2 regions of the Pseudomonas abyssi genome follow, and region 1 is predicted to be linked to the other one. Evidence: riboswitches for the same ligand, from Rfam matches in the RefSeq annotation. Region 1 holds a riboswitch; the other holds the start of a gene.
What was found. Region 1 has a riboswitch for thiamine pyrophosphate ahead of ASB58_RS07730 (sodium:solute symporter family transporter). Riboswitches for the same ligand answer to the same signal wherever they lie in the genome.

Region 1 (5,931 bases):
CGTCGATCAGCATTCGCGTGCCGCCCAGCACCTGCAAAGTCAGGCCCGTTGCCGTGATGATGATGTCCGCGTCAAGCTGTGCGCCGGACTTGAGGCGAATACCGCTCTCGGTAAAACAGTCAATCTCATCGGTCACCACAGACGCCTTGCCACTGTTGATCGCCTTGAACAGATCCCCGTCCGGCACCGCGCACAGGCGCTGATCCCAGGGCATGTAGGACGGGGTGAAATGCGTCATCTGCGACGGATCATCAAGCTGCTCGGCGACCTTCTTCAACAGAAAACGACGGGTGCCCTCAGGCCAGCGTTTGGCGGCCTTGAATATCCAGCGCTGAATCGCGATATTGCGCTTGCGTGCCAGACCAAACACCCAGTCATTCGGCAGCACCTTGCACAACATCTCGGTAATTCGATCGTGCGCTGGCACCGTCATGATGTAGGAGGGTGAGCGCTGCAGCATGGTGATATGCCCGACCTGCGGGGCCATTGCCGGCACCAGCGTGACTGCCGTCGCACCACTGCCGATAACCACCACCTTCTTGCCGCTGTAGTCCAGGTCCTGCGGCCAGTGCTGCGGATGAATACACTGCCCCTGATAGCGCTCGACGCCCGGAAACTCGGGCAGGTAGCCGGCCTTGTGGTCATAGTAGCCGGTACAACTGATGAGAAAGTCACAGCTGTAGTGACGGGCCTGCCCGGTGGCCAGGTCACGCGCGCTGACGACCCACTGCTGCTGTTCGGAGCACCACTGCACCTGCTCGGTCTCGATACCAAAGCGGATCTTCTGCTCAACGCCGTATTCGCGCGCGGTATCGCTGATATAGCGACGAATCGACTCGCCGTCAGCCAGGGTCTGCAGGTCGTTCCAGGGGCGGAAGGCGAAGCCAAAGCTGAACATGTCGGAATCCGAACGAATGCCAGGGTAGCGGAACAGGTCCCAGGTGCCACCCACCTGCTGGCGGCGCTCGAGAATCGCGATGCGCTTGTCGGGGCAGTTCTGGCTGAGGTGCACGGCGGTACCGATGCCGGACAGGCCGGCACCGATGATCAGTACATCGAGGTGCTCATTCGTCATGATTGTCTCTCTTGTTGTCTGACGTTTTGCAAGGTCACTATAGACTGCCTGCAAGCCATCGCAGCCGACTGGTCGAATGACGACAATTGCTCGGCATTTGCCGCCAACTTCGCGAAGCGCCAATCAGGTCAACAAGAGTCGGCGCCGCCGCGTGACGGCGCTCAAGGGAGATCTCAGCCCAGGGAGGCTCGACGCGGCAACAGCAGCGCCATAATGAGGCTGGCCAGCGTCGAGGCCAGCAGCGCTCCGGCAAAGGGCGCCAAGGTGGGTACCGTATCTGGGAAGCTGGCCAGCAGGATGCCCTGCTGCAGACTGCCGGTATCCAGCCAACCGGGTAGCACAGCACCGACCAGACCCGCCAGCGCGCCGGCAATGGCCGCCACCGCGCTCATGCGCGACCACAATCCAAGCAGCACCGGCACCACCGCAGTGGCACACAGCAGATCGGCAATCAAGAACAACCGCAGCACAGAGTTGCCCTGCAGCGCAACCCACACTACCGGCAGCATCAGTGCCACCGTCAACCAGCGCGCCGAGGCCAGCGACAGACCGCGCTTTTCAGTGACCAGCAGCGACGCAATGGCGTTTTGCAGGGTATCAACAGACGACGCGACCAAAGTCAGCGCCAGCAGCAACGCCGGCAATGCCAGCCAGCCCGGGGCTTCTCGCAGCATGGCAAAGAAGGGAATGGGCGGCGAGCCCACGTCAGCGCCGCTCATCACAGTGACAATGCCCAGGCCGCCAATCACTGCCACCACGGCGATGGTCGCCAGCCCACCGAGCACCGCGCCACGGGCCAGCGCAGCGTCACTTTCGGCCGCCCACACCCGCTGCCAGTAACCCTGGTGGAACAGATTGGCTGCTGTTACCGCCAGCACCAGAGTCAAGGCCACCCCCAGTGCGGCGCTGGCAGGAATACCGGGCATCGAGCCGGTAGCGGTCGCCTCTGGCAGCCGCTGCATCGCCACGGCGCCGACCAGCGCCAACAGGGCGAGCAGCAACCAGGCCTGCCAGCGGTCAGTCGTCATGCTCGCACGCAGGCCACCCCAGGCGGTGTAGAGCAGGGTTGTCAGGGCAACGCCCACCACCACCAGGTTGCCGTTGATATCCGACAGCATGCTGGTGATGGCGCCGATCGCGGTCAACTCGGCAATCAAAAAGCAGCTCATGTAGAGCAAAGCAATCAACCCCACCCAACGGCGTACCGCGGAACCGTAAAAGTGCTCGGCAAACTCACCGATGCTGCGCCCCTGCGGCAAGGCTCGACGAATAGCCGGCCCGAGAGCGGCAAACAGCGCGAAGGGCAGGGCAGCGCCCAAGGCATAGCCGGCCAACGCCAACGGGCCGACCAGCGCGCCGACTTCCGGCGGCGCAAACAGAATCCAGCCGCCCATGCCCGAGGCAAGAAAAGACAGGCCGATGGCGCGGGCGCCCTGGGAATTGCGAGCGGTAACAAAATCATCCAGGCCCGCCTGGGTAGAGCGCGCCCGCAGACCAATCCAGGCAAACAACAGCAACACGGCAGCCAGGGCTGCCATAGACAGGTACAACATGTCGCACTTCCTCCGCCGGCATGATCCGGATCAGGTTCCAGGGTTTCGGCTGGTGATCAGCGTGTTCTCAGCCCGTGCGATGCGACGCACGGACACCCCTGGCGACGTTGACTAAAGAACGCGGCCGAACAAACGAACAAACCGCCATACGCGGGCCCGAGCTCCGGAGCACTGGCCGTTTTGCGCGCAACATGATGTCACATCTGCATCAACTCGCGTAATCTGACTTCGAGTAGCATCGCCGGTTTGCCTGCAGGGTAATCGGCGCGCACAGCGCTCAGCCAATAAATCCGAGCTTGCGTCATGGATGAAACCAACCCGTCTCAGCAACAGACCCGCGCCAGCCAGTCCGCCCTGGAAACAGTGCTAGACAGCCTGGATGCGCTGGTTTACGTCGCCGACATGCAAACCCATGAGCTGCTTTTCCTGAACGCCTACGGCCGCGCCAGGTGGGGCGAGGTAGATCACCGCAAGTGCTGGGAGACCCTGCAGCAAGGGCAGGAAGGCCCCTGCAGTTTCTGCAACAACCACCGGCTGCTCGACAGTCACGGACAGCCCACCGGCGTGCAGGTGTGGGAGTTTCGTAACACCCACAATCAACGCTGGTATCAATGCCGAGACCAGGCCATCCGCTGGCCGGATGGCCGATGGGTGCGCCTGGAAATCGCGACCGACATCTCCGACATCAAGCTCCTTCAGGCACAACTGCGCAACGCGCAGCACCGCGCCGAACAGTTGGCGCACGAGGATGAATTGACCGGCCTGGCCAATCGCCGGGCGCTCTTCGCCCTCGGCCAGAGCGCCATCGAGCAGGCACGTCGACTGGGGCATCCCGTTGCGCTGATAGGTCTTGACGCTGACCACTTCAAGCAGATCAACGATCAGCACGGGCACGCCGCCGGAGACGCTGCTCTGACGGCACTGGCATCCATCCTGCGTAGCCTGACCCGGGCAGCCGATATCTGCGCCCGACTGGGCGGCGAGGAGTTCGCCATTGTGCTGCCCGGCACCGACCTGGCTGCCGCCACCGAGCTTGCCGAACGCCTGCGCCAGGCGATAACCGACATGCGAGTGGAGTATCAGGGCAAGCAGCTACTGCTCACCTGCAGCTTCGGTGTCACCGCCAGTGAGCAGGGGGCTGCGAGCCTTGAGCAGTTGCTCAGTAGCGCCGATATTGCCACCTACCGGGCCAAGCATCTAGGCCGCGACCGCGTAGCGGTCGAACACATCATTCCGGTCACAAAAACGGAGTAAGCATGATCAGTACGTCCCCTTTGCCCGACGGCATTTCCTGGGTACACAACGCCGCCGGCAAAGCCTTTGTGGAGATCGAGCACTCCAACGTTCGTGCTCGCGTTGCGCTGGAGGGCGCGCACCTGGTGTCCTGTATTCCAAGCGGACAGGCCGATCTACTGTGGATGAGCCCCTGCGACGCTCAGGCACCGGGTGGCGTACTGCGCGGCGGGGTGCCGCTGTGCTGGCCCTGGTTTGGCAACAGCCGCAGCGGACCGGCCCATGGCATTGCCAGGCGCAGCCTCTGGCAGCTCACCGCCGCCGAGCGCGACGAGCAGTCGGTACGGTTGCGCCTGGAGCTACCCGCCACGACGCAGCATGATGCCTTACCCGACGAATCCTGGGCACTCAGCCTGGAACTGCAACTGGGTACCAGCCTGCAGATGACACTGACCAGTCGTAATACCGGCCGCAGGGCACAAACCCTGAGCCAGGCACTACATACCTACCTGCCGGTCAGCGACATCAGTGAGGTGCGCGTTGCGGGGCTCAATGGCGCAACCTACCTGGACCAGTTGAGCGGCAGCCATCAAGTGCAGCAGGGTGACCTGATGATTGAGCGCGAAGTAGACCGTATCTATCTGCAGCACAGCCAACCCATTTACCTGAGCGACGGGCAGCGCACGCTGGAAATCTGCCGCAGCGGTAGTGCTTCTGTGGTGCTGTGGAACCCGTGGCAAGACAAAGCGCGCAAGCTGGATAACTTTCCAGCCGATGGCTACCGGACCATGCTCTGCATCGAAGCGGCCAACGCCGCTGCAGATAGCCGCACGCTGCAGCCGGGTGAACATCACAGCCTTGGCTGCAGTATTCGGCAAATATAGTCCCGGGAGGTAGCACTCAAGCATTAGCGTCCGCTAGCATGCGCAAGAAGAGCAGAGCCCATCCTGGCTGCGTCCTGCGCAGATGGGAAAGCGAGGGTCACCCAGCCTGCGTACTCGAGGCGGCAATGCCTCCCCCGTGAAAAGGATGCACGCCAGATGCGGCAAAAGAACAAAAACAAGCAGGACCCAACCGTATCCCCCCCGCACTGGCGTCTGATTCTGCCGGCACTGCTGATCCTCGCAGCCGCCGGCATCTGGTGGCTGACACGAGCAGAACCAAACGCCAGCACGCTGGACACCTCCGTCGCGACCCGCTCTGAGCCCTCTGTACCAACGCCAGCCGCCGAAGTACCACCGTCACCAGTCAGCACCCTGTCCACCGACCCAGAGTATGTCGGCCGCCGAACCTGCGCCAGTTGCCATGCCGAACAGAGCGAGCAGTTCAATGGCTCGCACCACGACCAGGCGATGCAAGAAGCCAACGTGCAAACCGTCTTGGGTGATTTCGCCGACCAGACCTTCAATTTTGGCGGCGTGACCAGTCGCTTCTTCCAGCGCGAAGAGCAGTTTTGGGTCAACACCGCCAATGCCGAGGGCGAGTACAGCGATTACCGCGTGGACTACACCTTTGGCGTCTACCCGTTACAGCAATACCTGCTGGCCATGCCAGGCGGCCGCTATCAGGCCTTCAGCGTGGCCTGGGACGCAAGGCCGGCAGAGGAGGGCGGCCAGCGCTGGTTCCAGCTCAACCCGGATGTGAACGGCGACGATCCCGTGAAGGCGCTGCACTGGACCGGTCGCCAGTTCAACTGGAACCTGATGTGCGCCGAATGCCACTCAACCAACCTGGAACGCAACTTCGATAGCGTCAGCAACAGCTACAACACCGGCTGGAGCGAGATTGATGTGTCCTGCGAAGCCTGCCACGGCCCAGCGTCCAACCACCTGCAATGGGCAACCCACCCTGACAGCCACCCCGAGATGGCCGATACCCTGGGCCTGATTGTACGCTTTGACGAACGCCAGGGTGTCAACTGGCTGCGCAATGCCAGCGGACACCCTGAACGCACTGTGCCGCGCACCAGCGAGAAGGAAATCCAGGCGTGCGCCGCCTGCCATTCGCGCCGCGCCCAGCTCTTCGACGATCGACAGGACGCCGGCCTGCTGGTCGAGAACTACCTGTTGT
Region 2 (5,931 bases), 1.1 Mb from region 1:
CGTTGCTGGAGGATGCGTCGGCCAGGGAGCGTGCCGGCGCCGCTGGCCGTGCGGTGGTGCAGGATAATCAGGGCGCGCTGGAGCGCCTGCTCGCCGGCATTGCCCGGCTACTCGGCTGATTGCCCCTGCCACCAACAACAACGGCGCCTGTGGGCGCCGTTGTTGCTAGCTTAGAACGTGGTGCTGTCCGGATCGCTCGGCGGCAGCGGCGTGGGGCGGTTGCCCATCGACATCTGCTCCATCTCCTCCTGGGTTGCCTGCGGGATGAAGTCCTCGTCCGGGTCATAGTTCGGGTTGAGCCACTGGGAGAGGTCCTGCAGGTCCTGTGGGCTAAGGGTGCCGGCGGCCAGCTTCAGGTTCAGGTTGTTGATGATGTAGTTGTAGCGCACGGTGTTGTAGTCACGCACGGTGCGGAACAGGTTGCGCTGGGCGTCCAGCACGTCAACCACGTTGCGGGTACCTACCTCGTAGCCGGTTTGGGTGGCGTCCAGCGCCGCCTTGGCGGAGACAATAGCCTGGCGGCGAGCTGACACTTCTTCAACGCTGGAGGTCACTGTGCGGTAGAGGTTGCGGGTGTTTTCCACCACGCGGCGGCGTTGCGCCTCGCTGGATTGTTCTGCCTGGGTCAGGCGGTAGGTGGACTCGCGCACCTGGGAGGTGGTCAGGCCGCCGGTGAACAGCGGCATGCTCAGCTCCACACCAAAACTGGTCAGCTCGGTGTCGGCGCTGGACTGGCCGGCAGTCGGGATCGAGGCCCCGCCGTTGTTGTTGCTGTAACGCACAAAGGCGTCAACCACCGGCGCGTAGCCGGCCTTGCTGCTGCGCAGGCTGTCTTCGGCGCCTTCAATGGCGTAGCGACTGGCTTGCAGGGTCAGGTTTTGCGCGGCGGCGGTTTCGACCCACTCCTGCATACTGGCCGGGGTCGGCGGCAGCACGGGCAGCTCGTGGCTGATGCCGTACAGGCTGTCGTAGCTCTGGTTGGTCAACCGGGTCAGCGCCTGGTAGCTGACATCCAGGTTGGTTTCGGCGGTCAGGCGGGCGGCGCGGGCGCTGTCATAGCCGGCGCGGGCTTCGAGCACGTCGGTGCGGGCCGACAGGCCAACGTCAAAGCGTTCCTGGGCTTGCTCCAGCTGGCGCTCAAAGGCCTTTTCCTCGGCCTTGGCGGTAGCCAGGTTGTCGGACGCCTGCAGCACGTTGAAGTAGGCCTGGGAGACTTCCAGGATCAGGTTCTGCTGCGTCGCCGAGAATTCCAGTTGGGCCTGCTGAGTGGTCGCCTTGGCGGCCTGGTAGGTGAACCAGCGATCGGCGCGGAATAGGGGCTGGGTCAGGCTGGCCTGGTAATAATGTGTGGAATACTCGTCACCGCCCACGTTGTCGATCTCGAGATCCTCGCGTGCAGCGCCGGCGCCAATGCCCAGGTTGGGCAGCAGTTGCGAGCGTGCCTGTGGCAGCGCTTCCTGACGTGCCAGGGCGTCTGCCTCGGCGGCGGCCAGATCGGCGCTGTTCAGCACCGCCTGGCGGTAAATGGTCATCAGATCGGTGTTGGCTGCAACCTGGGTAGAGGCGCCGGCCAGTAGCAGGGCAACGTAAAGAGGGCGGAGCATGCAGAGGTCCTTCGCATGGGGGCAAGTCAGGCAAGGCTAAAAGGCTCTGAACGCCGGGTCAAGCGGCCTGGTATCAACAATCGGGAACAAACTGTTGTGGCGACTTTTGCTGACATTTTCGCGGATTTTGTCAGCCAGCTTTCGCCCAGAAAAACCATTGCGGCAAAGCCCCTCTACTGCGGGCTTGAGACTACGGCGACAGGGCTCTAGACTGTGCGGACATCTTGACGGGGTGCTGCTTGCAAAGCGGCTGAGATGATACCCGTTGAACCTGAACCGGCTAGCACCGGCGTAGGAATCGAGATAGACGGCAAGCGCGAGTCCGCAAGGGCTGGCGTGGCCGTGGCTTTTCGGTTCCCTGCGCATCTCAACGCAGTGGAGCATAACAATGAACAGCAAGTTGCCTGATACCGCCATCGCCACCTCGGGTGCCGACAGCGCCGCCACCCAACCCTTCCCCAATTCTCGCAAGGTCTATGTGACCGGCTCGCGCCCGGACATCCGTGTGCCCATGCGCGAGATCAGCCTGGCGGATACGCCGACCGACTTTGGCGGCGAAACCAACGCGCCGGTGCTGGTTTACGACACCTCTGGCCCCTACACCGATCCGCAGGCCAATATCGATCTGCGTGCCGGCCTTGCCGATGTACGCGGCGCCTGGATTGACGAGCGCGGCGATACCGAGGTGCTGCCGGGGCTGACCTCCGAGTTTGGCGCCTCGCGCCTGGCTGACAGCTCTCTTGATCACATGCGTTTTGCCCACGTGCGCACGCCGCGCCGTGCCAAGGCCGGCTGCAATGTGTCGCAGATGCATTACGCCCGTCGCGGCATCATCACGCCCGAGATGGAGTACGTCGCGATTCGCGAGAACATGAAGCTGCAGGAGGCGCGCGAGGCCGGGTTGCTCAAGGAGCAGCACGTCGGCCACAGCTTTGGCGCGAATATCCCCAAGGAAATCACCGCCGAGTTTGTGCGCGAAGAGATCGCCCGCGGCCGGGCGATCATCCCTGCCAACATCAACCATCCGGAGCTGGAGCCGATGATTATCGGCCGCAACTTCCTGGTGAAGATCAACGGCAATATCGGCAACTCGGCGCTGGGTTCTTCCATCGAAGAAGAAGTCGAGAAGATGACCTGGGGGATTCGCTGGGGCTCGGACACGGTGATGGACCTGTCGACCGGCAAGAACATCCACGAAACCCGCGAATGGATCATCCGCAACTCGCCGGTGCCGATCGGTACCGTGCCGATCTATCAGGCGCTGGAGAAGGTGGGTGGCGTTGCTGAGGATCTGACCTGGGAGATTTTCCGCGACACCCTGATCGAACAGGCAGAGCAGGGTGTGGATTACTTCACCATCCATGCGGGCGTGTTGCTGCGCTATGTGCCGATGACTGCCAAGCGGGTCACCGGCATCGTATCGCGCGGCGGCTCGATCATGGCCAAGTGGTGTCTGGCACACCACCAGGAGAACTTCCTGTATACCCATTTCGAGGATATCTGCGAAATCATGAAGGCCTACGACGTCAGCTTCTCGCTGGGTGATGGCCTGCGTCCCGGCTCCATTGCCGACGCCAACGACGAAGCCCAGTTCGGTGAACTGGAAACCCTGGGCGAGTTGACCAAGCTGGCCTGGAAACACGACGTACAGGTGATGATCGAAGGGCCGGGCCATGTGCCCATGCAGCTGATCAAGGAAAACATGGACAAGCAGCTGGAGTGCTGCGACGAAGCCCCCTTCTATACCCTTGGCCCGCTAACCACGGATATCGCGCCGGGTTATGACCACATCACCAGTGGTATCGGTGCGGCCATGATCGGCTGGTTTGGCTGCGCCATGCTCTGCTATGTGACGCCCAAGGAACACTTGGGACTGCCGAACCGGGATGATGTCAAAACCGGCATCATTACCTACAAGATTGCGGCCCACGCGGCTGACCTGGCCAAGGGGCACCCGGGGGCGCAGATCCGTGATAACGCACTGAGCAAGGCGCGTTTCGAATTCCGCTGGGAAGACCAGTTCAACCTGGGCCTGGATCCGGACACAGCGCGCGCCTATCACGATGAAACGCTGCCGAAGGAGTCGGCCAAGGTAGCGCACTTCTGCTCGATGTGCGGTCCCAAGTTCTGCTCGATGAAAATCACCCAGGAGGTCCGCGAGTACGCTGCCCAGCAGCGCATCGATGCGGTCGATCTGGCGGTGGAAGAGGGCATGAAGGCTAAGTCCGAAGAGTTTCGTACCACCGGCTCTCAGCTCTACCACAAGCTCTAATCGCGTTCGCGCGCGTCTTGCGGTCCAGGGTCTGGCACGTCCGGACCCTTGCCGTCTGCCGGTCAGATATGCGAGCTTAAGCGACTGACTCTTATTCGCTGTGCCCCACGCCAATGGGGCATGGCGGATTTATGCTTTGCTTGCAGCCTGCAGGGGCCAGATGCCTTGTGCTCTGCAGCTGACTGATCCGGGGAGTGTGCTTTTGTCCTTTACGCGCGACGATGTGGACATCATCAGTCGGGAAACCGGCTTCAAGGGGTTCTATCGCCTCGACGTCCTAAATCTGCGTCACCGGCTGTTCAACGGCGGCTGGGGCCCCGTGCTGCGCCGCGAGCTGTTTGTGCGTCACGACGCGGTGTGTGTTCTGCCGTACGACCCCTGGCTGGATCAGGTGGTGCTGATCGAGCAGGTGCGCATCGGTGCTCTGGAGAAAAGCGACAACCCCTGGATGCTGGAGCTGGTCGCCGGGCTGATCGATACCGATGAATCCCCGGAGGAAGTAGCCCACCGTGAGGCGGACGAAGAGGCTGGCCTGACCCTGCGCTCGCTGCACCCGATTACCCGCTACTACCCGTCACCCGGTGGCAGCGACGAGTTTGTGCATCTGTATTGTGCGCTGGTCGACAGCCGTGGTGTCGGCGGTATTCACGGTCTGGCCGAGGAAGGCGAGGATATCCGCGTAAGTCTGTGGCCGCGAGAGCAGGCTCTGCACGCGCTGCACAGCGGCCGGATTGATAACGCCGCCAGCATCATTGCCCTGCAGTGGTTGCAACTGAACGTTGATCAGCTGCGCGCGGGTGCCGGAGACGCGCCGTGAGCGCCTTGCGCAAGCCACGTTACCGGGTCGACCTGATCGGCCTGCAGGCTGTCTGCGAGAGTAATTACTGGCGTCTGCTCAAGTTGATGCCGCGCCTGCACGAGGAAGATGAGCGGCGCATCGAGATTGATGCCGGTGACGGTGAGGAGCAGGCGCTGGTCATTCGTGTACTGGAGCGTTGTCCCTATACCTCGACGCTACAGCTGGCCCATGAGCGGCGCCAGAGCTGGGTGACGCCACCCAGCATGGAAGTGCGCATGTATCACGATGCCGGGCTGGCCGAAGTGGTGGCCGCCTATAACAGTCGGCGGTTTCGCGGCGTCTATCCGTACCCTAACGAGCAGATGCTGCAGCCGGACGAAAAATATCAGCTCAACCAGTTCCTGGGGGAGTGGCTTGGTTACTGCCAGCGTCATGGACAGAGCGCACAGCCGTTGTTCTTTGCTGGTCAGGGTCTGTGACCCAATCGCTGGAATCGCGGCGCGGCAGGGGCCAAGATAATCGCCGAGAGCGCGGACAAGGAGTGGGAGCAGGATGTCGTTAGGATCGGACTTCATCTGCGTTGTGCAGTTGACCGACAGTCATCTGTTTGCCGATGCAGAAGGTGATCTGCTGGGCTTGCAGACGCAGGCCAGTCTGGATGCCGTAGTGGACATGGTGCTGGAGCAGATTTCACGCATGGATCTGGTGCTGGCCACTGGCGATATCACTCAGGATGGCAGCGAGGCGGCGTATCGCCGCTTCATTGCCTCCAGCCTGCGTTTGCCGGCACCCTGTTACTGGATTCCCGGCAATCATGATGACGCCGAGCTGATGGCCCGGCTGGGCAAACCGCTGGGCCTGACCCGTGACTGGGTGGATATCGGCAACTGGCGGATCGTGCTGCTCGACTCAAGCATTTTGGGCGCGGTGCCGGGGCATTTGTCGGCGACCACCCTGAGCAGCCTTGACGACGCTTTGGCAACGGCCGGCGACCGCCATGTACTGGTGTGTCTGCATCACCAGCCCGTGAGTATCGGCAGCGACTGGATGGAGCCCATCGGTCTGCTCAATGCCGCGGACCTGCTGACCCGTCTCGAGCCGGATTCGCGGGTCAAGGCCGTGCTCTGGGGGCATATTCACCAGCATTTCGACCAACGGCTTGGACATCTGCGCCTGCTGGCAACGCCCTCGACCTGTGTGCAGTTTGCGCCCAGCAGTGACGACTTTGCGACCGACACCCAGGCTCCGGGGTATCG

Region 2: it holds a riboswitch for thiamine pyrophosphate, as region 1 does, so the genes downstream of both, thiC (phosphomethylpyrimidine synthase ThiC) here and ASB58_RS07730 (sodium:solute symporter family transporter) in region 1, are expected to answer to the same signal.

What each region holds. Positions count from the first base shown of each region.
Region 1 is NZ_LMAZ01000001.1:1,662,973-1,668,903, forward strand. Features, by position in the region: gene ASB58_RS07725 (flavin-containing monooxygenase) at 1-1,075, opposite strand, end outside; gene ASB58_RS07730 (sodium:solute symporter family transporter) at 1,249-2,628, opposite strand; TPP riboswitch at 2,618-2,738, opposite strand; gene ASB58_RS07735 (sensor domain-containing diguanylate cyclase) at 2,932-3,882, shown strand; gene ASB58_RS07740 (D-hexose-6-phosphate mutarotase) at 3,885-4,745, shown strand; gene ASB58_RS07745 (ammonia-forming cytochrome c nitrite reductase subunit c552) at 4,902-5,931, shown strand, end outside.
Region 2 is NZ_LMAZ01000001.1:522,190-528,120, forward strand. Features, by position in the region: gene waaA (lipid IV(A) 3-deoxy-D-manno-octulosonic acid transferase) at 1-119, shown strand, start outside; gene ASB58_RS02425 (TolC family outer membrane protein) at 171-1,604, opposite strand; TPP riboswitch at 1,823-1,919, shown strand; gene thiC (phosphomethylpyrimidine synthase ThiC) at 1,993-3,876, shown strand; gene ASB58_RS02435 (NUDIX domain-containing protein) at 4,079-4,693, shown strand; gene ASB58_RS02440 (DUF1249 domain-containing protein) at 4,690-5,154, shown strand; gene cpdA (3',5'-cyclic-AMP phosphodiesterase) at 5,228-5,931, shown strand, end outside.